4 regions of the Dietzia sp. NPDC055343 genome follow, and region 1 is predicted to be linked to each of the others. Evidence: predicted binding sites of a transcription regulator. Region 1 holds the regulator's gene; each other region holds the start of a gene.
The links. Region 1 encodes LexA, which represses DNA repair genes until DNA is damaged. Its sites were predicted from a motif close to CGAACANNTGTTCG; they were not measured.

Region 1 (4,208 bases):
TGTGCTGTGCTTCGCGCGCGGCCGGGCGGCGCCAGAGCGATCCGTGACCTGCGGTGGATGCTGGCGGAATACCGGGTCGGGCTGTTCGCGCAGTCGCTCGGTACGGCCCAGTCGGTATCGCCGGAGCGGATCGACAAGGCTGTCCGTACCGCACTGTCCCAGAAGTCCTCGCGTTGAGCCGGCCGGCTACCGAGTGTCGCGGCGCTCTTTGAGAGCGATGATCTCTCGTTCGAAATCGTCCGCCGAACTGAACTGCTTGTATACGGAGGCGAACCTCAGATACGCGACTTCGTCCAAGTCCTGCAGCGGCCCCAGGATGGCGAGTCCGATCTCGTGCGCAGGGACCTCGGAGGCGCCTCGTGCGCGGACCGCGTCCTCGACCTGCTGCGCGAGCCTGCGGAGTGCGGCTTCCTCCACAGACCTCCCCTGGCATGCACGGCGCACGCCTCTGACCACTTTGTCGCGGCTGAAGGACTCGGTCACTCCATTGCGTTTGAGGACCGTCAGCAGAGGCGTCTCGAGAGTGGTGAACCTGTGCCCGCATTCCGAACACTCGCGACGGCGTCTGATCGCCTGCCCCTCGTCGACGGACCGGGAATCGATCACCCGGGAGTCCTCGTTGTGGCACGTCGGGCAGTACATTCCCGTTCCGCCCTTCATTGACCGGATCTCACGCCCTCAGGTGAACTGCTCACCGGGACGGAGACGGACCATGTGCCGTCTCTACTCCAGTCTAAGAGGCCGACCACCCGATCACGCGTAGGCGGGCCCGCCGAGGAAGGCCAGCGCCAGGAGCATCGCGATCCCGAAAAGGACTCCACAGACGACCAGCGCCCACGTCGGCACGTCATCCACCACTCCCACGGGCGCCGTCGCCGGCGCCTGCACGTTGCACGCGCGCACAGACCCCGCCGATCGGACCACGATCCGACGACCGGGCACGACCGGGGCAGCAGAAGTCGAACGACCGCTCGCCGGCGATCGGTCGAATGCCACACCCCGGCGCTGCACTGACTTGCGTGCCGATACCGGCCGCGCGCGATCCGTGCTCACAGCCCCACCGGCACGTCGGCCCTTCGAACGGACCACCGGCCGGGTGCGTGAGGCGCCGGACGGCAGAGCCGACGCCGGCCGCCCGCCCCGGCCCCCCGAGTCCCGGACCGAGACGACGCCGTGTTCCCCTGCGCAGACCTCGGTCCAGCTCCGCGTGAGGTGCGCGTGCGACTGAAGCTCCTGAACGGACATGGCCACTCCCTACTCGACAGACTGTGCGACACGGAATCGCACGCTTGTGTGTGTTGCCCGAAACACCTGTTCGAACTCGAACACTGCCTAGAGTTGTATCACGCGACTCCGACAGAGTCACCACCCGAGCGCGAATTTCTTCGAACAGGTGTGTGGCGCTTCGTTCCCGGCCCGTCTAGGGTGTAGACAAAGAGAGACGTCGAACATCCATTCGCCGAAGGGACATCGCGATGCCGAAACCGGACTTCGAGGCGCTCACGCCTCGTCAGAAGAGCGTGTTGCTACATATCCACGACACGGTGAAAGACCGTGGATATCCGCCCAGCATCCGGGAGATCGGCGATGCGGTGGGACTGCAGTCCACCTCCTCCGTCGCGCATCAGCTCCGGACCCTCGAGAAGAAGGGCTTCCTGACCCGGGATCCCCACAAGCCGCGGGCGGTCGACGTGCATGGCGTCCCGGGCCAGAAGTCGCGGGGTCGGCGCGCACCCACCCCGCCTCAGGGGCGCCCGTCCGGGGCAACGGAAGCGGTCTATGTTCCCGTGCTGGGGCGCATCGCCGCCGGGGGGCCGATTCTGGCTGAACAGGCGGTCGACGAAGTGTTCCCGCTACCTGCGGACCTGGTGGGGTCGGGGGAGTTGTTCATGCTCAAGGTGGTCGGCGAGTCGATGATCGACGCCGCGATCTGTGACGGCGACTATGTGGTGGTCCGTCAGCAGAACGTGGCCGACAACGGCGAGATCGTGGCCGCGATGATCGACGGGGAGGCCACGGTCAAGACCTTCCGTAAGGACGAGACGGGCGTCTGGCTACTTCCCCATAATCCCGCGTTCAGCCCCATTCCCGGCGAGCATGCGACGGTGCTCGGCAAGGTTGTCACGGTCTTCCGCAAGATGTGACGTTCACGAGAAGTCCCCAGTCCGGCCCGCGCCGCCTGCTCCCGGAACCCGGGCTCAGGCGGCGCCGCCGTGTGTGCCGTCGGCCAGGAACTCGGACACCTCGCCGGCCACCGACTGGGGCAGCCGCACCGTGATCCTCGTGCCCTCCTGCGTGTGCGCCTCAGCGAGAACCGCGCCCTCCGCGTGCACCCGGGAGATCACCTCACCCCGCCGGTAGGGCACGAGTAGCGTGACCTCAGTGTCACCGGAGGCAATGATGTCCATGATCGCCTCGAGGAGCTCGTCCATCCCCTCCCCCGTCGCGGCGGACACGAACACGCCGTCCGGAACCGCGTGATGCAGCTCGGTCAGCACCAACGGGTCTGCCGCATCGATCTTGTTGATCACGACCAACTCACGGGGCCGCTCGGCGCCCTGCTCCTCGACGACGTCGTTGATCACCCTGCGCACCGCTTCGATCTGGTGCAGCGGCATCGGATCCGAGCCATCGACCACGTGCAGGAGCAGTTCCGAATCGACGACCTCTTCCAGAGTCGATCGGAATGCCTCAACGAGTTGCGTGGGAAGGTGTCGGACGAAGCCCACGGTGTCGGTGAACACGACCGTTCGCCCGTCCGGGAGATCTGCACGCCGGGTCGTGGGGTCCAGGGTGGCGAACAGCGCGTTCTGAACGAGCACCCCGGCTCCGGTGATCCGGTTCAGGAGACTCGATTTACCGGCGTTCGTGTACCCGGCGATCGCGATCGACGGCACCGGGGTGGCACGACGGCGGTGACGCTTGGTGTCGCGAGCCTGCTTCATACCCTTGATCTCGCGTCGCAGCTTCGCCATCCGCTCACGGATCCGGCGGCGGTCGGTTTCGATCTTGGTCTCGCCGGGACCGCGCAGGCCCACGCCACCGTTGCTGCCGGCGCGGCCGCCTGCCTGCCGGGAGAGCGACTCGCCCCAACCCCGCAGCCTGGGAAGCATGTACTCCATCTGGGCCAGCGAGACCTGCGCCTTGCCTTCGCGGCTCGTGGCGTGCTGGGCGAAGATATCCAGGATCAGTGCGGTCCGGTCGATGACCTTGACGTTCACGGCTTTCTCCAGCGAGATCAGCTGGCCCGGGGTCAGCTCACCGTCACAGATCACCGTATCCGCGCCGGTGGCGGCGATCACATCCTTGAGCACGCTCACCTTGCCGGACCCGATGTACGTCGACGCATCGGGCTTGTCCCGGCGCTGGATCAGCGCGTCGCACACCTCGGACCCGGCGGTCTCCGCGAGTTGGGCGAGCTCGGCCATCGCCGCGTCGGCCTGGGCGGACGAGCCCTCGGTCCACACCCCGACGAGCACGACCCGCTCCAGTCGGAGTTGCCGGTACTCGGCATCGTTGACGTCCTGGAGCTCTGTGGACAGACCCGCGACCCGGCGCAGCGAGGAGCGTTCCTCGAGCTGCAGTTCGCCGATGGAGGGGTCGAGATTACGTAGTGGGCGGTCCGCCGCCCCGGATTCGTTAGTCATTCCCGGCCATCATCTCATACCAAGCCCGGTCATGCCGCCGGGCGCCGACCCCGGGATAGACGGAGAACATGCGCTACGACCTCCGGAATGTGCCCTCCGCGACGAGTACCGACGGGCCGGTGAGCGTGGATCCGCTCTCGGTCAGGCCGACGGCGACCTCCCCGCCCGGCACCGTGACGACGACCTCGCCGGCGGTCCGGCCGGCATCCGCGAGCGCGGCCACCGCCGTGGCGACGATTCCGGTCCCACAGGACATCGTCTCGCCCGCCCCACGTTCATGGACCCGCATCGAGACACGGCCCTCCCGCAGGGGAGTCGAGATCTCCACGTTGACCCCCTCCGGAAAGAAGTCCGTGTCGAACCCCGGTTGGCGGTGGAGGGGAAGCGCCGCAAGCGTCTCACCATCGAGCCCGGGCACGACACAGGCGAGGTGGGGATTGCCCATGTCCACCGCGATCCCGGCGAACGTCCGATCCCCGACCTGCACTGACGACAGACCGAGAAGCTCCGGCTGCCCCATATCGACACGGACCACCGCGCGATCTCCGCGGTGTTCGAGGA
Region 2 (4,208 bases), on a different contig from region 1:
CTGGGGTTGTGGCTCGGCGGGTTGTAAACCGCGTCTCGGTGGGCCACGGTAGGGGCATGGGGCATCGGATGTTCGTGGCGGTGCTGCCGCCGGAGGAGGTCCGCGAGCAGCTCGAGCGGTTCCTCGAGCCTCGGCTTGGTCTGACGTGGACCCCGCCGTCGCAGTGGCACCTCACCCTGACCTTCTGCCCGGATGTGGACGACTGGAGGCTCGACGAACTCACTGAGCGTCTCGGCGCCGTGGCGCGCAAGCACGAGCCGTTCCGCCTGCGGCTGGCCGGGGCCGGAGCCTTCCCTTCGGTGGAGGGGGCCAAGGTGCTGTGGGCCGGCGTCGACCAGCCTGAACACAAGCCGCTCCACGCTCTCGCCGCCGGCGCGCGATCGGCCGCGAACGCCTCGGGCTGTGTGCCGGACGGTGCTCGGTTCAGGCCGCACCTCACCCTGGCCAGGCTGGGCGGCCGCGACGACGCCACCGCCTGGCTGCGTGTACTCGACACGTTCGGCAGCACCGACTGGGAGGTCACCGAGATCGCGCTCGTCGACTCGTTCCTCGGCGAGGGACCCCGCGGCCGGGCCCGCCACGAGGTGGTGGCACGGCTACCTCTCGGTCCCGAGGATCATCGCTGGTGGGCCAGGCCTCACAGGGCAGCGCACTGACCCTCGCGCTCGCCGGCGACCTGATTGCCGCCGCCGGTCGGGACGTGGGCGTTGTCCTCGCACTCGAGATCGCCGCCGATGGTGTTGCCCTCGAAGCGCTGCGGGCCGGAATTCTGTTCCGACTCCAGGCTGCCGCCGATGCGGACGTTCTCGACGACCGCCTCGCCGCCCTTGTCGAGCTCGATCGACCCGGACACCTCACCACCGCTGACAAGGACGAACGCGTGCCCCTCGGCTTCGACGTCCTCCGCCACGCGAACTCCCCGCAGCTCCAGGCGGCCGTCGTGCTGGACGTCCAGGTCGCCGTTGACTGTGAGATCGGACAGCAGGCAGGTCTGTCCGCTCCGGACGACGACGTCACCGATGATGTCCTGGCCGGTCCGGTCGGTGTCGCAGTTCGCGGGGTCGAAGCCGTCGGTGGCAGGCGCGTTCCCGGTCTGGGTGTTCTTGGTCGGGGTGCTCCCGGTCGGAGCGGTCACGGTCGCGGTGACAGTCTGTTGCTGGGCATCGGTGGCCTGGCCGGACGCCTGGTCGTTCGAGCCGGAGGCGCAGCCGGCCGACACGAGCAGTGCGGTCACCGGCAGCGCCAGCAGGGCTCTGCGGTGTGCGGCCCGGGTGGCGCCGGGTCGGCTGACACTGGGGCGGGGATTGGCGGACATCATCTCGATCACCTCGGGGCTCGGCGGGGGCTCGGTGGCCATCTGGCAGCAGGCTAGCGTGGACGCCGTGGAACTCATAGGCACTGTTGACCCGGCACATCCACTCGTCGTCGTGGCTCTCGAGCAGGAGGCCCGGCACTTCGTCACCGACTTCCCGGTCCTGGTGACGGGCGTCGGCAAGGTGCGGGCGGCATTGGCGGTCGCCACCGCCCTCGGCGGCGGCGCGCGCCCCCGCGAGCTGGTCAACGTCGGGACCGCCGGCGGCCTGCACCCCGGGATGGAGGGGACGCACGAGATCGCCACCGTCTTCCAGTACGACTTCGACGACCCGGCCCTCCACGCCGTCACCGGTCGGCATGACGGGCCGCCCCTGGAACTGTCCGCGGTCAGCGCGGTTGTCCCGGCGCCGCGATCGCTGCTGCCGTCGTCTCCCGGCGGCACGACCGCGCCGGTGCTAGCGACCGGCGACCGCTTCGTGGCGGGCGGGCCGCTGCGGGATCGGCTCGTCGCGATCGCCGACCTGGTCGACATGGAGGGTTACGCCGTCGCGGCGGCGGGAGCGGCCCTCGGGGTGCCGACGCGACTGGTCAAGTACGTGTCCGATCCGGCCGACGAAGGCGCAGGTGACACGTGGGTCGAAGGCGTCGACGCGTGTGCGCGCGTGCTGGCTGAATGGGTCGGAACGCGGCTCTCATAGCGCCCTCCTCCGCCCCGGCGGCCGATTGGATTCGAACACTTGCGCGATAGTGGGACGGCGGGTACGGTCGTACATACGTTCTACTGATGTGCGGCGGGGGTGGCGACGATGACGTCGGTGGGTTCGTTGTCTGCGGTGTCTGCTTCCGTGGGTGCGGCGGATTTGAGGGCTGTGAGCGAGGCGGCGCGGTCGGCGACGCTGGCGCAGAATCGGGCGGGGGCCACGCGGTTGGAAGCGGCTGCGTTGTTGGTGCGGCAGCTGGCTCGGGCTGCTGAGGCCGACGATTCGGGGCGGCCGGGGTTTGCGCGGTTGGATCCGCAGGCGCGGGCGCGTGACCATATGGCGGCGGCGTGTCAGTTGACGTGTTGGCATGCGGGCCGGTTGGTCCTTGCCGGGGTGCAGATCCACACCCGGCTGCCGCGGATGCTGTCCATGGTCGGGCGGGGGCTGTTGCCGGAGCAGTTGGCCATCGATATCGCCTGCCGGTTGGCGCAGGTGCCGGACGCGATCGTCTCTGATGTGGAGGATGCGGTCATGGCCCGCGTCGGGCACGATCTGGACGGTGGTGACCGGCCGTCGCGGTCGGCGGTGGAGGCGATGATCGACCGGGCCGTGGAACGTCTGGATCCCGGGGCGGCGCAGGACGCGGTAGATGCGGCCACAGAGTCGCGCACGGTGCGGTTTCGCCGGGGCCGCGACGGGATGGCCTCGATGTGGGCCAAGCTGCCGATCGGGGACGCGGAGATGCTGCGCCGCAGGATCGAGACCGATGCCGCCGCGGCCGCCGCCGACGGGGTGCCGCGGCCCATGGACCAGCTCCGCGCTGATGCACTGTCGGCGTTGGCGGTGTACTCCCCGGCCGGGCCGCCCGAGGTCGTTGATGGCATCGAGCTCGGCCCGGTGCAGGTCGGGGCGGACCTGCCGCGCCCGACGGTCGGTAACGCCGCCGCGGCCACCGGTCAGCCGATCCGGATCAGTGTGATCGCCGCGGCCGCGCGGGGACTGCCCGATCAGGTGGAGTTCGTCACCGGCGCGTACACCAGCTTCGACTGGCTGTGTCAGGAACTGCTCGAGGGCGATGACGCGCGGGTGCGGTTCGAGATCATCGACCCCGCCCCCGGCGCCCTGGACACCCCGGAGCGGGCACTGCGGTACGTCATCTCCCCGGCGTTGGCCGAGCGGATCCGGCTGCGTGACGGCACCTGCCGCCACCCGGGCTGCGCGGTCGATGCCCGGGACTGCGACATCGATCATGTGATCGCGTTCGACCGGGCCACCCCGGAGTTGGGCGGGCCGACCCTGGAGTGGAACCTGGTGTGCCTGTGCCGCAAACACCACCGCGAGAAGACCTTCGGCACCAACTCCTACCGGCCCGGGCCGCTGGGCGAGCTGATCATCACCACCGACACCGGACACCAACACCGCACCCGACCCAAAGGCCCACTGGCCCGGGCACGCGAGGGCATCCAGGAACAGGTCGAGATCATCCTCAACGACAGACTCTTCTCACCCGACGGATACCTCACCAACCCACCCGGAACCGACAGACGCGACCGACCCGCCTGAGGGGTCAGCAGTCGCCGACGCCCACCCATTCCGACAGCCCGTCGGAGAACAACTGCCGCTTCCAGATCGGCACTCCGTGCTTGAGCCGTTCGATCAACTCGGCGCACGCGGCGAACGCCTCCGCGCGGTGGGGCGCGACCGCCACCACGACCACCGCGACCTCGCCGACCGGCAGGACTCCCACCCGGTGCACGGCGCCCACCCGCACCCGGCCGGCCGGCCCGCTCGTCTCGGTGGCGATCTCCTCGCACAGTCGGCCGAGGATCTTCGCGGCCGTCGGGTGCGCCGAATACTCGATGTGCTGGACGTCGGAACGCCCCCCGTCGTGATCGCGCACAATCCCGGAGAACGTCACCATCGCGCCGTCGGCAGTGGTCCAGACCTCCTGCTCGACTTCACGCGGGTCGATCACGGCGTCGGTGATTCGGGCCAGCGGCACGGATGTGGTCATCAGTGCCCACCTCCATTCGCATGTACCTCGAGCAGGTGCTCGAGCAGGTCGTCGAGCACGGCGAGGCCGTCGCGCACGCCTCCGGTCGAGCCGGGCAGGTTCACCACGAGCGTACGGCCGGCGAAGCCCGCCACCCCGCGACTCATCGCGGCCGTCGGCGTGGCGGCGATGCCGCGTGC
Region 3 (4,208 bases), on a different contig from region 1:
CTCAGGGCCGGGTGCGCCACCTGTTGGCCCGGCTCGTCGATGCGAACACGAATGAGCGAGCCTGGCGGATCGGCGCCGATGGCGAGGAGGCGGTCGCCGAACAACTCTCGCGCGTCGGGACTGAGTGGCGAGTCCTGCACGCGGTCCGGGTCGGGGACCGTGGTGCCGATATCGACCACATCGTGATCGGCCCCGGCGGCGTGGTCACAGTGAACGCCAAGCACCACCCGAAGGCGGCGGTGTGGGTGGGCGGAGACACGGTGATGGTCAACGGACGCAGAGTTCCCTACGTACGTAACAGTCGCTACGAAGCCACGCGGGCTTCGTGCATGCTCGCGGAACGAGTTGGCTTCCCGGTCCCGGTGACCGGACTGATCGTCGTGGTGGGCGCCCGCCGCGGGTTCACGGTCAGGACGCAGCCGACCGATGGCGCGGTCGTGGTGGTGCCGCGTAGGGGCGTCGGCCGGTACCTACGATCCCAGCCCCGGCGAATGGGGCTGCGAGAGATCGATGCGATCCATGAGGTGGCCGGGCGTTCGGACACGTGGCAGCGCTGAGCATGCCGAGCGGGTGGGTGTGGGCTCAAGCGGAGCGGGGATCGCCGCCGACGTCCTCGTGGGAGGGTGGCGCGCCATACGAGGGGTTCCGGCGGTATTGCCGGTCGGCTCCCGGGGGATTGGTGACGTGGTTGTCCTCGGCGATGAGGTGTGCGACGTGTTCTCGCCATTGGTGTTCGAGTATCTGGTCGCGGGCGCGGGCGAGTGGGCCACCGGGGAGCGTTCGGTACTCGTGTCCGGAGCCTGTGATGATGATCAGCTCGCCGAGTGGGCCCGGTCGGTAGGCGTTGTGACCGAATGTCTTCTCGCGATGGTGCTTGCGGCACAGGCAGAGCAGGTTCCACTCGGCTGTCGGGCCGCCTAGGGCGGGGTTCAACTGGTCGAACGCCAGAATATGGTCGACGTCGCAGTCTTTCGCATCGACAGTGCAACCCGGGTGCCGGCAGGTGCCGTCACGAAGACGGATGCGCTCGGCGAGCGCCGCACTGATGACATACTTCAGGCCCGCGTCGGGAGAGTCGAGCGCGCCGGGGGCGGGGTCGACCACCTCGAAGCGCACCTTCGAGTCGCCGCCCGCTAGCAGCTGCTCGCACAGCCAGTCGAAGCTGGCGTACGCGCCTCGGACGAACTCGACCTGGTTGGGTAGGCCCTGCGCACGACCGTCGATGACGCAGATGCGGACCGGCGAGTCGGTGGCCCACGGGCTGCCGGTCGTCTCGTCGCCGAGCGGGTCACACACATCATTCGTAGTGGGGTCGCCGAGCGCGCACAGCGCGTCCGCTCGAAGCTGGTCCCGGGTACGCGGGTGGAGGGCATCCAGTGCGGCCTGGGCGGCCGAGTCGATCCGACGGCGGAGCTTCTCGGCATCAGCTGCGGGCAGATTCGCCCACATGGTGGTCATGCCGTTGGGCCCCGGGCGGAAACGGACTTTGCGCTGTTCATAAGCGGCGGCGACCGCGTCTTCGCGAGATCCTGGGTCATGTTTGGTCACCGCCGCATCGACAATCGCATCCAGGGCGGTGCGGCTGGGTCTGCTGCCGCCGTCGAGTGCCCGGCCCAGCATGCGGACTACGTCGGATTCCACGGAACGCACGATCCGGTCGGGCACTTCGGCCAGTCGGCATGCGGTGTCGATGGCGAGCTGCTCGGGGAACAGGCCGTGGGAGACGGAGTCGCGGAGAAGTCGAAGGCGAGTGTGGAGCTGTATGCCGGCGGAAACGAGCCGGGCAGCGTGCCAGCTGGTCAGGCACATTGCGGCGGACAACTCGTTCCTGGCGCGGTCGGCGGGTTCCAGTCGGGCGAACGCCGGACGTGCCGCGGTCTTCTCGGCTTCGTCGGTTCTGCGGAAGGCCTCGACAAGGCGGAAAGCGGCCTCCAGGCGCGTGGCCCCGGCGAGGTTCTGTGCCTTCGTGGCGTGTCGGGCGGCGTCGCTCACCGCATCGGGATCGAGCTCGTCGACGGGGTCCAGGACCGCGCGGAGCGGGCCGGTGGACCCAGGCCTCGTCATGGCCATGCTCACCGCCTCCTCGTCGGTCGAACCGCGAAATCGAACGTATGAACTAGTCTACGGGGGAGGAATAGTTAGATCAAGTGTTCGAGCCACTGTTCTCTGGCCCCTGTGATGTCCGCCGGGGCGCGGCCGCCCCGCCGCCGCCCCGATGGGAGGTTCTGTTATGGTGGCCCGCATGTCGAACGCTCGCGCCTATTGGCGCTTTATGTGGGCTCCGGGTGGAGCCCGCGCCGCGAGCGCACGCGTCCTCTAGAAGGGACGTCGACACCCGGAGCCCAGAGGCGGTGACCAGCATGGTCGCCGCCTCCCGCCATTTCAGACAGGCGGCCCGGGTGTCGACGAGGGCATCGTCAGATCACGGCACCCGGCCCGCCACCACCGAGATACCAGGAGCGCACCGCCGTGACCATCACCGCCGAGAATCCCACCCAGACCGCTGACCGACGGGTCCTGTCGTACTCGCCGCTGCCGACCCCCACCGAGATCCTCGGTGAGATGCCGCTGGGTGCGGCCCGCGAGGCGCTCGTCGAGCGCAGCCGCGGCGATGTGGCCGATGTGCTGGCCGGCCGCGATGACCGCCTGCTCGTGGTGGTTGGCCCCTGCTCGGTTCATGACACCGAGGCCGCGCTCGACTACGCCAGGCGCCTCGCCGCCCTGAGTGAGGAGCTCGCCGAGGACCTGCTGATCGTCATGCGCGTCTACTTCGAGAAGCCGCGCACCACCGTCGGCTGGAAGGGTCTCATCAACGACCCGGCGCTGGACGGCAGCTACGACATCCCGCGTGGCCTGCGTACCGCGCGCAAGCTGTTGCTCGACGTGCTCGACCTGGGACTTCCCGTCGGCACCGAGTTCCTCGAGCCGACCAGCCCGCAGTACATCGCGGACGCCGTCTCCTGGGGCGCGATCGGCGCACGCACGACCGAGAGCCAGGTGCACCGCCAGCTCGTGTCGGGGCTGTCCATGCCGGTCGGCTTCAAGAACGGCACCGACGGTGAGGTGCAGGTCGCAGTGGACGGCTGCCGGTCGTCGGCGTCGCGGCACGTGTTCTTCGGCACCGACGCGGAGGGGCGCGCGTCCGTGGTCGAGACCGCCGGCAACAACGACTGTCACGTGATCCTGCGCGGCGGCACCGGTGGCCCGAATCACGACGCCGAGTCGGTGGCCGCCGCCGTGGCATCGGTCGCGAAGGTCGGGCTCCCGGGTCTGGTCATGGTCGATGCGAGCCACGCCAACTCCGGCAAGTCCCATGTGCGCCAGGCCGAGGTCGTCGGCGAGCTCGCCGATCGGATCGCCGGTGGCGAGCACGGCATCTCCGGTCTCATGGTGGAGAGCTTCATCGAGCCCGGGGCCCAGTCGGTGGAGGCCGCCGAGTTGGTGTACGGCCAGTCCGTCACCGACGCCTGCATCGGCTGGGACACCACTGCCGACAGCCTGCGCACACTCGCCGAAGCGGTGCGAAAGGGTCGCCGCGGATGATCCGATGGTGGTCGAGGCGGCGCTCGGTCGAGGGGGCACCGCGCGGTACTCTGTCCCGCGTGGACGCCTCCTCACCCCTGTACACGTTTTACGAGTCGCGCCTGCGCGCCTCGCTGGACGAGTCGAGGCTGCCCCGCCACATCGCCGTGATGGCGGACGGAAACCGGCGCTGGGCACGCGAGGCCGGATTCACCGATGTGAGTCATGGCTATCGCGCCGGTGCCACCAAAATCGCGGAGTTGCTCGGCTGGTGCGACGAGCTCGGCGTGGACGTGGCCACGATCTACCTTCTCAGCACCGAGAACCTGGGCCGCGACGCCGCCGAGCTCGAGGAACTGCTCCAGGTCATCGCCGATGTCGTCGACGAGATCACCGGGCCCGACCGCAACTGGGAGGTCCGGATCGTCGGCCGCCTCGAGGTGCTCCCGGAGAAGATCGCCGCGCGGTTGCGCGCCGCCGAGAAGGCGAGCGTCGGACGGCCGGGCTGCAAGGTCAACGTGGCGATCGGCTACGGCGGCCGACACGAGATCGCCGACGCCGCCCGCGACCTCGTCGCGCAGCTCATCGCGGAGGGCCGTACCGGCCAGGAGTTGGTCGATGCCATGACCGTAGAGGGGATCGGCGAGCACCTCTACACCTCCGGTCAGCCCGACCCTGACCTGGTG
Region 4 (4,208 bases), on a different contig from region 1:
ACGGCGCGGCGACCGAGGAGCTGGGGCTGTACGGCCTGCTGTTCAGCGAGGTCGACCGCGAATTCGTGGGCCGATTCATCGAGAGTCACCTGGGACCCGTCCGCGCCAGTGACCGCGCGCGCGGCACCGCCCTACTCGAGACGTTGCAGGCGTGGTTCGCAGCCGAGGGCAGCCCGTCGGCCACCGCCGCGCGACTGTTCGTGCACGTCAACACGGTGTATCAACGGCTCGAGCGACTCGACGCCGTCCTGGGCCCGGGCTGGCGGCGGGGCGACCGCGCGCTCGAACTACGCCTCGCGTTTCGCATGTCCGAGCTCCGCGGGGCCTGAGCAGCTCCCGCCCAGGCTTACGAGCGCACCACGTCGTAGATCATCTTCTGGATCCCGTTCCCGTAAGCCTCGTGCTCGACCAGCGCCAGCGACTGCGCGTCCCTGTCGGCCGCACTGAACAGGCGCTTGCCGGCGCCGAGGAGCAGGGGGAAGACCAGCAGGTGGTAGCGGTCCACCAGCCCGGCGTCGGCGAGCGCGTGCCCGAGCGTCCCGCTGCCCTGCACCAGGATCGGGCCGCCCTCGGTCTCCTTGAGAAGAGCCACCTCCTCCACCGACCGGAGGATGGCGATCGGCCCCCAGTCGTCCACCAGATCCTCATTGCGCAGCGTCTCCGACACCACGTACTTGGGCAGTTCGTTGTAGCGGGCGAAGTCGTCGGTCATCGTGGGCCAGATCGGCGCGAACGCCTCATAGCTCCGGCGGCCCAGCAGCAGCGCCGCAGCCTCCTCCTGCTCCCGCCCCTTGAGTTCGTATGCGGCCGGGTCGAACGCCACGTTCCGGTACGTCCACCCCGCGTTGCGGTATCCCTCTTCTCCACCCGGGGCCTCCATCACGCCGTCGAGCGAGACGAATGCCGTGATGATCAGGGTCCTCATGGGCGTCCTCCTGCCAGCACAGTTTCCTCCAGGCGCGCGTAGCTGATCTCCATGCCGTCGGTCATGCCGGTGCCCAGGATCGCGTCGCGCTGTTCGCGGCTGTCGTAGGTCACCACGAGCGAGATCAGCGTGCCACCGTCGACGGGGGTGAGCGTCTGCTCGTTGCGGGTGGGCGGGCCGTCGACGCCCTCCATCGTCTCCAGGAACACCTCGCGATGCGGTGGGTCGGTCTCCAGCAGCTCGCCGACCAGGGCGAACCCCTGGCCTTCCGTGCCGTTGGTCGGCGCGTACGCGTAGCGGTGCCGGTCCCCCGGCTTCGTGCTCGTGACACATTCGGTGAACTCCCAGCCTTCGGGCCCGTAGCACCACTGCCGCAGCAGTTCCGGATCGTGGTGGGCGGCCCACACCTGCTCCGGGGTCCCGCGCACGACCCGGCTGATCCGGACCGTGGTGTCGGACAGCAGTTGGGCGCTCGTGGCGCGGTCGGCGGCGAAGCTCCGCAGGTCGGCGAGCACGTCGTCGATCTGCCCCATGGCGGAGGTCATGCCCTCCTCCATGCCCATCTCGAGGAGTTGCTCGAGTTCGGGCAGGCTGTTGAAGTGGGTGGTCGTGGTGAGGCGCGAGCCGCCGTCCGTCTCGGCGAACTCGAAGACCATACGCATGGACGGCATGTCGGTGTTGGGCTCGCCGTCGTCGCGGGTGAAGCCGTCGAGGACCTCGAACGAGCGTCCCTCCGCGACCGCCAGGAACTCCCAGTAGCCGCCGGAGCGGTCACCGTCGGGGCCGGTCATGTAGTACTCGGACAGGCCGCCGGGCGCGAGGTCGTGGCGGACGAACGTCGCGGGCCACGTGGGTGGCCCCCAGAACTTCTCGAGTTGGCGCGGGTCGGCGTAGGCGTCCCAGAGACGCCGGAGCGGAACGGTGAAATCAGCGACGACGACGAGGGTCAGCGCCTCCGGGTCCTTGACTACTGAGGTGATGGGCATTGTGAGCCTCCAGGGATGAGATCTGCCTGCGTGGTGGGACGTGGCGGGGCGTGGCGGGCCAGTACCTTTCGCGGTCCTCCTTCCTCTGTTCTCGACCAGGGGCGTTCAGTCTTCGGCCAGGAACGCATCGAGGCGGTCGATACGGCCGCGCCACAGCTGTTCATAGCTGGTGAGCAGGCCCTGTGCGGTGCGGATGGTCTCGGGATTGCCGCGGATCCGGCGTTCTCGGCCGATGCGGTTGTTGCTGATCAACCCGGCCTCCTCGAGGATGTTGACGTGCTTACGGACCGCCGCGAACGACATCGCGTACCGCTCGGCGAGTTCGGAGACGGACGCCTCCTCGACGAGCGTGCGCCGGACGATGTCGCGGCGCGTGGCATCAGCCAGCGCTCGGAAGATCCGGTCGACGTCGGCATCGCTGAAGTCCGTCTCGTACGGTTGATGTAGAACCATTTGGTATCACGTTAGGCCGACCACGCCCGCCCGTCAATGGCTGCCGCCGGGGAATTTTCCCGCCCGGTCCCCGGGCCCTGACCTGGACTGCCCTGGAGGCGCGGTCCAGGGCATCGCAGGTCAACGCGCCGGAGCCGCGCGAGTGGCACCCCCGCCCCGAACTTGTCGCATTCCGGCTTCACTGGCCCCTGCAATCCTGGCAGCCAACAATGTCGCACCTCGAACATACAGTCGAACACATGACGACCACCTACCCGTTCACCACGCAGAATTCGGCCTCCTCGACCAAGGCGCTCAACACGCAGTTCGCTCAGTCCGCTCAGTTTGCGGAGAGATTCGAACCGCCGCCGGGATTCACAACGACCACAGCCCCCGCCACCGAGGTGCTCGTCCCGGACGCCTTCGGCCGGTGGGACCCCGGACAGCAACGCGGGTATCTCGCCCAACGAGCGATCAATGCCGCCGAGGGCCGGACCGTCGTCTACGCCTATGCCTGCGTTCGCAGGGCCACCGAGCACGACGAGCAGCGCGACCCGCTGGACACGGCCGCCACCATGGTGGGCGCGTCGATGGCCTTGTCGCGCCGCGGCGCATTCCGCCTCGTCACCACAGCGGTGGAATTGATCGAGCGGCTCCCGCGAACCGCGGCTCTGCTGACGACCGGATGGATCGGGGCCCAGGCAGCCCACGCCATCGCCGAGGAGACCGCACTGGTCGAGGACACGCTGATCCCTGAACTCGACCGGCGCATCTGCGAGGGCCTCGCACCGACCAGGCGACGAACGCACCCGCCCAGAATCGGACCTCTGCGCAAGATGCTCAGCAAGCATGTCGCGGCCTGCGACCCCGTCGGTGCCGATGCGCGCGCACAGCAGACGCGACGTGATCAGAACGTGAGGATGACGCCCATATCGGGCGACCACGCCCGGATCACCGCGACCCTCACCGCAGTGGACGCCATCGAGATCGCCGACCGCATCGAGGCGCTGGTACGCACCGTCTCCGCGGACGATCCCCGGACCAGCGGGCAACTCCGAGCCGCCGGCCTACTCGCCCTGAGTCGCGGCTGGACCTGTCTGCCGGAGCCCGACGGCAGCCACCCCACCGATCCGGCCGCGCAAGAGGCGGCTCGGCGGGTGATCATCCATTCCTATGACGACGGAGATCCCGACTTCCGCGGGCTGTTCCTGACGGGATACGGACCGGTCACCGGCTACACCGCCGATGAGTTGCAGCGCATGGCGAGACGAAGGCTCGACGCGCTGGACACTCTCGGCGACCCGGACAGCGAGGCGGCGCGCCGGTACTCCCCCTCGGAGGCACTGTCCCACTTCTGCCGGGGCCGCGACGGCACTTGCGTCTTTCCCGGATGCCAGACCCCGGCGGACAAGACCGACCTCGATCACATCATCCCGTTCGACCATGACGAACCCGGCCGTGGCGGTCACACGACAAGCGACGATCTCGGCTGTCTCTGCCGCACGCATCATCGCCTCAAGACCGAAGGCCTATGGGCGTACTACCGGAACACCGAAGGGGTCTACGTGTGGATCCACGGGCCGAACCATCCCGACCGGGACCCCGGGACGCGGATCATGAGCGTCCCCAACGGGCCGCTCGCGCAGTTCGCCGCACCGCGGCACCCCGAGCGCAGTTGTCTACAACAGGAGTCGGCGGAGGCCGGCCGGACCGGCGACGGCATAGCCGGGGCAGGACGCCGGCCGCACAGGCGGCAGCGCCGGCACACCGAACGGCGGTACCTGCGGGCGCAGGCCGAGCAGCGGCTCCGGCCGACGGGCGGATCCGCCGAGCAGCCGCCGGGGCAGCAGGGGCGGTCGGCAGCC

Region 2: a site for LexA is predicted at 2,081-2,094, ahead of ACWIE7_RS02195 (DUF222 domain-containing protein). Genes of this name have one in related genera too.
Region 3: a site for LexA is predicted at 2,141-2,154, ahead of ACWIE7_RS01310 (DUF222 domain-containing protein). Genes of this name have one in related genera too.
Region 4: a site for LexA is predicted at 2,585-2,598, ahead of ACWIE7_RS12015 (DUF222 domain-containing protein). Genes of this name have one in related genera too.

The regions. Positions count from the first base shown of each region.
Region 1 is NZ_JBSHMJ010000010.1:96,021-100,228, forward strand. It holds gene hrpA (ATP-dependent RNA helicase HrpA) at 1-177, shown strand, start outside; gene nrdR (transcriptional regulator NrdR) at 187-642, opposite strand; gene ACWIE7_RS07255 (hypothetical protein) at 754-996, opposite strand; gene lexA (transcriptional repressor LexA) at 1,476-2,144, shown strand; gene hflX (GTPase HflX) at 2,199-3,647, opposite strand; gene dapF (diaminopimelate epimerase) at 3,721-4,208, opposite strand, start outside.
Region 2 is NZ_JBSHMJ010000003.1:35,233-39,440, forward strand. It holds gene ACWIE7_RS02175 (fluoride efflux transporter FluC) at 1-27, shown strand, start outside; gene thpR (RNA 2',3'-cyclic phosphodiesterase) at 57-656, shown strand; gene ACWIE7_RS02185 (hypothetical protein) at 638-1,357, opposite strand; gene ACWIE7_RS02190 (nucleosidase) at 1,383-2,012, shown strand; gene ACWIE7_RS02195 (DUF222 domain-containing protein) at 2,121-3,578, shown strand; gene ACWIE7_RS02200 (molybdenum cofactor biosynthesis protein MoaE) at 3,583-4,029, opposite strand; gene moaCB (bifunctional molybdenum cofactor biosynthesis protein MoaC/MoaB) at 4,029-4,208, opposite strand, start outside.
Region 3 is NZ_JBSHMJ010000002.1:61,667-65,874, forward strand. It holds gene ACWIE7_RS01305 (nuclease-related domain-containing protein) at 1-557, shown strand, start outside; gene ACWIE7_RS01310 (DUF222 domain-containing protein) at 583-2,070, opposite strand; gene ACWIE7_RS01315 (3-deoxy-7-phosphoheptulonate synthase) at 2,470-3,543, shown strand; gene ACWIE7_RS01320 (isoprenyl transferase) at 3,603-4,208, shown strand, end outside.
Region 4 is NZ_JBSHMJ010000023.1:11,848-16,055, forward strand. It holds gene ACWIE7_RS11995 (helix-turn-helix domain-containing protein) at 1-329, shown strand, start outside; gene ACWIE7_RS12000 (dihydrofolate reductase family protein) at 347-925, opposite strand; gene ACWIE7_RS12005 (SRPBCC family protein) at 922-1,911, opposite strand; gene ACWIE7_RS12010 (ArsR/SmtB family transcription factor) at 2,017-2,364, opposite strand; gene ACWIE7_RS12015 (DUF222 domain-containing protein) at 2,604-4,208, shown strand, end outside.